2 regions of the Nesterenkonia halobia genome follow, and region 1 is predicted to be linked to the other one. Evidence: riboswitches for the same ligand, from Rfam matches in the RefSeq annotation. Region 1 holds a riboswitch; the other holds the start of a gene.

Evidence for each region. A riboswitch is a leader RNA that binds a small molecule or an ion and turns the genes downstream of it on or off. The one in region 1 is predicted to bind thiamine pyrophosphate.
Region 2: it holds a riboswitch for thiamine pyrophosphate, as region 1 does, so the genes downstream of both, ABD652_RS13400 (ECF transporter S component) here and ABD652_RS03930 (FAD-dependent oxidoreductase) in region 1, are expected to answer to the same signal.

What each region holds. Positions count from the first base shown of each region.
Region 1 is NZ_BAAAYG010000003.1:249,165-252,663, forward strand. It holds gene ABD652_RS03930 (FAD-dependent oxidoreductase) at 1-1,140, opposite strand, end outside; TPP riboswitch at 1,132-1,238, opposite strand; gene ABD652_RS03935 (ArsR/SmtB family transcription factor) at 1,367-1,726, shown strand; gene ABD652_RS03940 (cation efflux transmembrane domain-containing protein) at 1,726-2,508, shown strand; gene ABD652_RS03945 (macrolide 2'-phosphotransferase) at 2,528-3,424, opposite strand.
Region 2 is NZ_BAAAYG010000016.1:24,842-28,340, forward strand. It holds gene ABD652_RS13395 (ATP-binding cassette domain-containing protein) at 1-1,268, opposite strand, end outside; gene ABD652_RS13400 (ECF transporter S component) at 1,265-1,918, opposite strand; TPP riboswitch at 2,037-2,160, opposite strand; gene ABD652_RS13405 (DUF4235 domain-containing protein) at 2,326-2,598, shown strand; gene ABD652_RS13410 (hypothetical protein) at 2,838-3,499, shown strand, end outside.

The DNA of each region.
Region 1 (3,499 bases):
CGGGCCCACCAGGGCGGCGGCCAGCCGAGCGCCGATCGGGGCCAGCAGGATGCCGTGCCGGGAGTACCCGGTGGAGACGACGACGCCGGGCTCGTCGTCGAGCGCGCCGAGCAGCGGGATGTCGTCGGGGGTGCCGGGCCGGGCCCGGGTGGTGATCTCCTCGAGCTCCATGTCCTTGACCGCCGGCAGGATCGTCGCGGCGTCGTCGAGCAGCTCCTGCACCGCCCCGGCGCGGGTGCCGGCCATACCGTCCTCGCGGGAGGAGGCGCCGACGACGATCCCGCCGTCGCCGCGCGGGACCAGGTAGACGCTGCGGCCGCGGACCATCGCCCGGATCGTCGCGGTGATCAGCTGCTCCTCGCCGGGGGCCAGCTGGTCGGAGTGGACTCGCAGGCGCAGCACGTCACCGTGGACCGGCCGCAGCGGCAGCGGATGCCGCCGCGGGATGCCCGCGATCCGTCCGTAGCCCAGCCCCGGGGCCAGCACGACCCGCTCGTCGACGAGTTCCTCACCGGAGGCCAGGGTGAGCCGGTACCGGGGCGCGGCCGGACCGGCCGCGCCGTCGTCGTCGCGCTCCAGGGCGACCACCGTCTCGCGGAGCTGCCGCGCGGCCGGACCGGCCTCCGGGAAGGCGGCCGGGTCCAGCGGGGCCGCCAGCGCCTCGGCGAGCGCGCCCGTGAGCAGCCGCGGGTCCACCTGATGGTCGGAGGGCACGTCCCAGCCCTTGGAGACGCCCGGCGCCAGCGCGGGCTCGCGGCGGCGCAGCACTGAGGAGGTCATCGGCTCGACCTCCATGCCGTGGGCCTGCTGGACGCCCACCAGATCGGCGACGGCGTCGCGGTCGGAGCGGTCGGCGGCGAGCAGGATGGTGCCGTTCTCCCGCCAGCCGGTCGGCGCGTCGACGGCGCGGGCGAGCTCGGCGAGGAACTCAGAGTACTCGGCGCGGGAGGCGGTCATGATCGGGTAGAGCCGATCCTGGCCGTACTGGACCTCGCTGATCGGGGCCAGCATCCCGGCCGCGGCGTAGGTGGCGTCGCGGCCGACGTCGGGGGCGACGAGAGTGACGGCATGGCCCTCGCGACGCAGTCTCCAAGCGGTGAGCAGGCCGACGATGCCTGCTCCGACGACGGTGACGCCCACTGATCTCCTCCTCACGACGGCATGATCCGCATCGAGTCCGAGTGGTCGGCGGCGTCGCCCTCTCAGCCCGGCCGGCCCGGGCTCCCACGGATGTCGCTTCCCAGTGTAGTCCTCCGCGGCCCGCGACCCCATGATTCAGTACACGGCATCGTGTATCGTCGGGGGCATGGAGACCCTGACGATGCCCGATCCGGCGAGCCCGGGACGTCCGGCGCCCGCGGAGACGGTGCAGAGCGCAGAGAACGCGGAGGACGCCGAGACGGCGACGCTGACCCACTCGGCCGCGCTGGCCCGCTTCGGCCACGCGCTCTCCGACCCCACCCGCGCCCGCATCCTGCTGGCCCTGCGCCGCGGGCCGGCCTGCCCCTCGGACCTCGCCGAGATGCTCGGAGTCTCCCGGCAGGTGATGTCCAACCAGCTCTCCTGCCTGCGCGGCTGCGGCGTGGTCGAGGCCGCCCCGGAGGGCCGCCGGACCTGGTACCGGCTGGCCGACGCGCGGCTCACCGCCGCGCTCTCCGATCTGCTCGACCTCACCCTGGCCGTCGACCCCGCGTGCTGCTGCGCCGACGGAGCGTGCACCTGCTGATGAGCGAGACGCCCTCCTCCACCCCGCGCGCGGCCCCGACCGGCGCCGCGCCGCCGGCGGCCGCTCCGGCCCCGGCCCGCCGGCGGCTGCTGGAGCGCCGCCTGCGCCTCATCGTCGCCGCGACGATCACCTACAACGTCGTCGAGGCCGTCGTGGCGATCGCCGCCGGGCGGCTGGCCTCCTCCTCGGCGCTGATCGGCTTCGGCCTGGACTCGACGGTGGAGGTCCTCTCCGCCGCCGCAGTGGCCTGGCAGTTCTCCGCCGCCGATCCGCATCGCCGCGAGCGCACCGCCATGCGGGTCATCGCCGCCTCCTTCGTCGGGCTGGCGCTCGTCGTCGGCGTCGACGCCGTGCGCACGCTGCTCGGCGCCGCCGAGCCGGAGCACTCGACCGTCGGGATCGTGCTGGCCGCGCTCAGCCTGGCGATCATGCCGCTGCTCTCCTGGGTCGAGCGCCGCACCGGCCGCGAGATGGGCTCGGCCTCGGCGGTGGCGGACTCGAAGCAGACGCTGATCTGCAGCTGGCTCTCCGCAGTGCTGCTGGTCGGGCTGGTGCTCAACTCCACGCTGGGATGGAGCTGGGCCGATCCGATCGCGGCACTGGTCATCGCCGCCGTCGCCCTCCGCGAGGGCGTGGAGGCCTGGCGCGGCGACGCGTGCTGCACGCCGCTGGGCGCGATGCTCGAGCACGACGACGGCGCAGAGCACGAGACACCGGAGGCCGGCTGCGCGGACGGCTGCTGCGCGCCCGCCGCCCCGGAGTCGCGGAGTCGACGGCGCTGAACGCGGGCGTCCGGACGGCTCAGTCGCCGTCGGGGTCGAGCAGCGCCGCGGCGGCGCTGCGGTGGTGGTCGTCGCCGGACTGCAGGGCGAACTTCGCATAGCCGACCGGGCCGGCGGCCCAGAGCTCGTGGCAGTGCTCGGCCAGCCGCGGCCAGACGGCCCCGCCGGCGGCCTCGTAGGCGGCGACGGTCTCGGCGAAGACGTCCTGGCCGGCCAGGGCGAACTGGTGCATGAAGTCCCGGCCGGGATCGTCGACGCGGGCGGTGGTCCAGTCGAGCACCCCGGTGATCTCGCCGGACTCGCCCATCAGCGTGTGCGCGGGATAGAGCTCGCCGTGGGTCATCACCGAGCGCTGCGGCCAGAGGGCGTCCTCGTCGAGCCAGGTGCGCCAGCGGCGCAGCAGCGACCCGTCCACGGTGAACTCCTCGGCGACGGTCTCGACGTCCTGCCGCCAGCGCCGGCGGACCTCGTCGGGCTCGCAGATCTCGACGCCGGCGGCCTCGACCTCGGCCCGCGGGACGGCGTGCAGCTCCGCGAGCAGCCGGCCCAGCGACCGCGCATAGCTCAGCGACTCCGGGTCCATATGCCACTGCGGCTCGCCCTCGAGGACGCTGAGCCCGGGACGGCCGGGCAGCGCGCGATAGCCCAGCAGCTCCGGCTCGCGGATCTCCCAGCGCGGCACCTCGGCGGTCAGGTGGCCGCGGACCAGCTCCAGCACCGCGGCCTCGGCGTCCAGGCCGGCGACGACGTCCGCGCGGCGCGGGATGCGCAGCACCCAGCGGTCGCCGGCGGCGTCGTCGGCCATCGCGACCCGGAAGTCGAGGCCCGAGTCGATGATCTCGACGCTGTCCTGCTGCAGGGCGAGGCCGTGCCAGACGGCCCGCTCGATCACGGCGTCGACAGCTGTGGAATCCATCACTTCACGCTATCCACCAGGACCGACGGTGACAACGGGCGGCCGGGGCGCCGCCGCGACGAGCCGCGTCCCGCC
Region 2 (3,499 bases), on a different contig from region 1:
AAGCCGCCGGAGCCGCCGATCAGCCCTGTCCCGGCGGCGAGCCGACCGCCGTGGCGCGGCAGCAGTCCGGCCAGACTGAGCAGCAGCGTGGACTTCCCCGCGCCGTTGCGCCCGGTCAGCCCCAGGGCTCGGCCGCGGCGCAGCGTCAGGTCCACGCCCTCGAGCACCGGCCGGGGCGCCGAACCGGCGCGCGGTCTGCGCCGCCGGCCGGGTCCTCGACGGCGTCGTCGCCCCGCGCCTGGGGCCCGGTGCGGGGCGGTGCGCCCGACGGCGAGTCCTGCGGCGGACAGCAGCGCCTCGTCGGCGACCCCCGCCGGTCCGTCCTCGGCGACGCCGCGGCGCGGCGACCACGTCGGCAGCTGCGGCGGCCGATCGGGGACCCAGAGCCCCATGGCCGCCAGCTCCTCGCGCAGCGGCTCGTCGTCGGCGACCCGGGCGGCGTCGACGCGGCGGCGCACCCCGCCGCCGGCTTCGAGGACGACCAGCGTGTCGCAGTGCTCGGCCCAGACGCCCAGCCGATGCTCGACGACGACCAGCGTCGGCCCGGTGGCCGCGGCGGCGGCGAGGACCGCGTCGCGGACCTGGGCGACGCCGGCCGGGTCGAGATTCGCCGTCGGCTCGTCGAGCAGCAGCAGCCCCGGGCGCATCGCCAGGATCCCGGCCAGCGCGAGGCGCTGCTTCTGCCCGCCGGAGAGCTCGGCGGTGGGGTGGTCGAGCAGCTGTTCGGCGACGTCGTCGGCCCTCGCCCCCTCGATGCCGGGGCCCAGCCCGACGGCGTCGAGCGCCTCGCGCACCCGCACCCAGATCTGCTCCCGCTCCACGGCGAGGTTCTCCGCGGCGAAGGCGACGTCGTCGCCGATCCGCGAGAGCACCACCTGCGACTCGGGGTCCTGCTGCATCAGCCCGGCCCGGCCGCGGGCGGCGTCGGGGGCCGCGCCGTCGAGGCGCAGCGTGCCGGCCGATACGGCGTCCTCGTCGTGGAGCACCCCGGCCAGCCCGTGCAGCAGCGTGGACTTCCCCGCGCCCGACGGGCCGGCCAGCAGGACCTTCTCCCCTGGGGCGAGGTGCAGATCCAGGTCCGCCAGCGCTGGAGCGGGACGGTCGGCGTGCTGGAACGTCCAGCTCTCCGCCCGGACCTCGACGCCGGCCGGGCGCACGGAGGCGTCGGACGCGCGGGACGTGGGCGACCCGGACGGCCCGGAGACGCCCGGCGCCGTCCCGCGTCGGGCGCCGTCGAGGGTCTCCCGGGGCGTCGACGTCGCGCTCATCGGCCCGCTCCGGCGCCGACGACGGGCTCCCGGTGGGCCCGCCGGGAGGCCAGCGGCCCGAGCACCGAGGTCGCCGCCAGCCCGCGGGTCGCAGTCCACATCAGCGCCCCGGCGATGATCGCCCCGGAGAGGGCGAAGCAGCCGATGTGGACGAACGTCTCCAGCGGCGCATAGGCGTACATCGGGATGATCCAGTGGTAGGTCGCTCCGCCGAAGAAGCCCGAGAGCGCGCCGGCGAGCACGGCGACGTCGAGGGTGAAGCGGCGGTAGAGGAAGGCCATCACGACCAGCTCGGCGCCCAGGCCCTGCACGAAGCCCGAGGACAGCACGGTCAGCCCCCACTGGGAGCCCAGCAGGGCGGAGACGACGGCGGCGACGAGCTCGCAGTAGATCGCCGCGCCGGGCTTGCGGATGACCAGCGCGCCGAGCACGCCGGGGAAGAGCCACATGCCGTGGACGATGGTGGCCGCCGGCGGATACGCGGCGAAGAGGCCGCCGACGAGCTGATAGCTGAGGTTCCATCCCCAGAAGATGACGCCGGCGGCGACGGCGAGGGTGGAGGCGACGACGATGTCCGAGACCGACCAGCGCGCGGTCCTCGCGCCCTGGATCGCCCCGGAGGCTGACGTCGATGCGGCGGTGCTGCTCATGATGCTCCCTGGTCGTGACAGTGATGGACCACGAGCACGCAGGAGAGAGCCGGAGGCGACGGCGCGGCGGATCCGCAGAGGTGCGGACGGGTGCCGCCGTCGTCGGCGATCCGGCATCCGAGGACGAGTCTCGACTTCCTTCGCAGGTGCTGGCCTGATCAGGTTCGAGGGTCTGGGCCTTCAGCCCACTCTCAGCGCCTTCCGGCACGTGCGTGCCGAGGGGCGCTCCCCTGTCGTGTCTCGAATGACGTGGACCACCGTACCCCACGCCCGGCGCGGCGGGGAGAGGTCGCCGGGACGATGACCACGCCTGCCACGGCTGGGCTAGGCTGGGGGCGAGGTCGACCGCCCGCGGTCCGCGCGGCGTCGGCCGGGTGCGCACAGAGACCGAACGGCGAGGAGTGCCGATGGACAAGATCATGGACAAGCTGCTGACCACCGGGATCTCGCTGGCCGGCGGCTTCGCGGCCACGAAGGCCTTCGAGTTCGCGTGGAAGCAGGCCACCGGCGAGGAGACGCCGAAGAGCTCCGAGGACGAGGACATCTCGCTGCAGAAGGCGCTGATCTTCGCGGTGAGCTCCGCGGCGCTCTCCGCCGGGGTGCAGGTCCTCTCCCAGCGCGGGGCGAAGGCCTCGATGCGCAAGATCAAGGGCGCCTATCAGGACCCTTCGGAGGTCTGAGACTCGTCCCGCGGCTCCTGCCCGGCGTCGAGTGGCCGCCGGTGACGAGGAATCGGCCGCCGATCCCCTCGTCAGGCGCAGAACTCTCGTCACCGGCGGCCACTCGATGACGTAGGAGCCGAGGCGGGACGCGGCAGGTTCCTGCACAGCGTCCAAGCCCCGCGGCACGACGCGCCGCGTCATCCACAGCGACCCCCGCAGCGCTGGCGGGAGCGCGAGCCGCCCTCTGGGATGGGGCCATGTCTCCCTCCCCGTCCGACCCCTCGGCCACAGACGACCTCGTCCTCGGCGACCGCCGGCGCGGAGCACCGATCCGCGCCGGCACGGCCGGCCGCACACGGGCCCAGCTCCTCGACGACGAAGGACTCGCTCCGCGTGACCTGCGCCGCGGCCGGTACCACCGCACCGTCGAGCGGCTGACCACCGACGTGTACCGCGGAGCTGACGACTCCGCCCATCCCGACGCCCGCGAGATCGCGCTGCTCCAGGGCCTGACCCGCGGGACCGCCCGAGTGGCGACCCATGGCACCGCCGCCGCACTCCTCGGGCTCTGGGAGGAGCGGCTCCGGGCGCCCCACCACCTCACCGTGCCGCGCGACGGCGGACGAATCCGACGACCAGGACTGATCGTGCCGCACCGGGCCGACATCTCCGGCGAGTTCATCACCGAGGTCGCCGGCATCCCGGTCACCACGCCCGCCTGGACGTGGGCGGATCGTGCGGCGTCGCAGTCGCTGGTCGAGGCCGTCGTCTCCGCCGACGCGCTGCTCAGGAGCCCGAGGATCGCCTTCGAGGGACCCGGTGTCGCGGTCGCCGCGTCCGAGGACCTCCTCGCCGCGGTGCAGTCGAAGGCCGGAAGCCGCGGGATCCGACGGGTGCGCCGCGCCGCCGGGCTCGCACG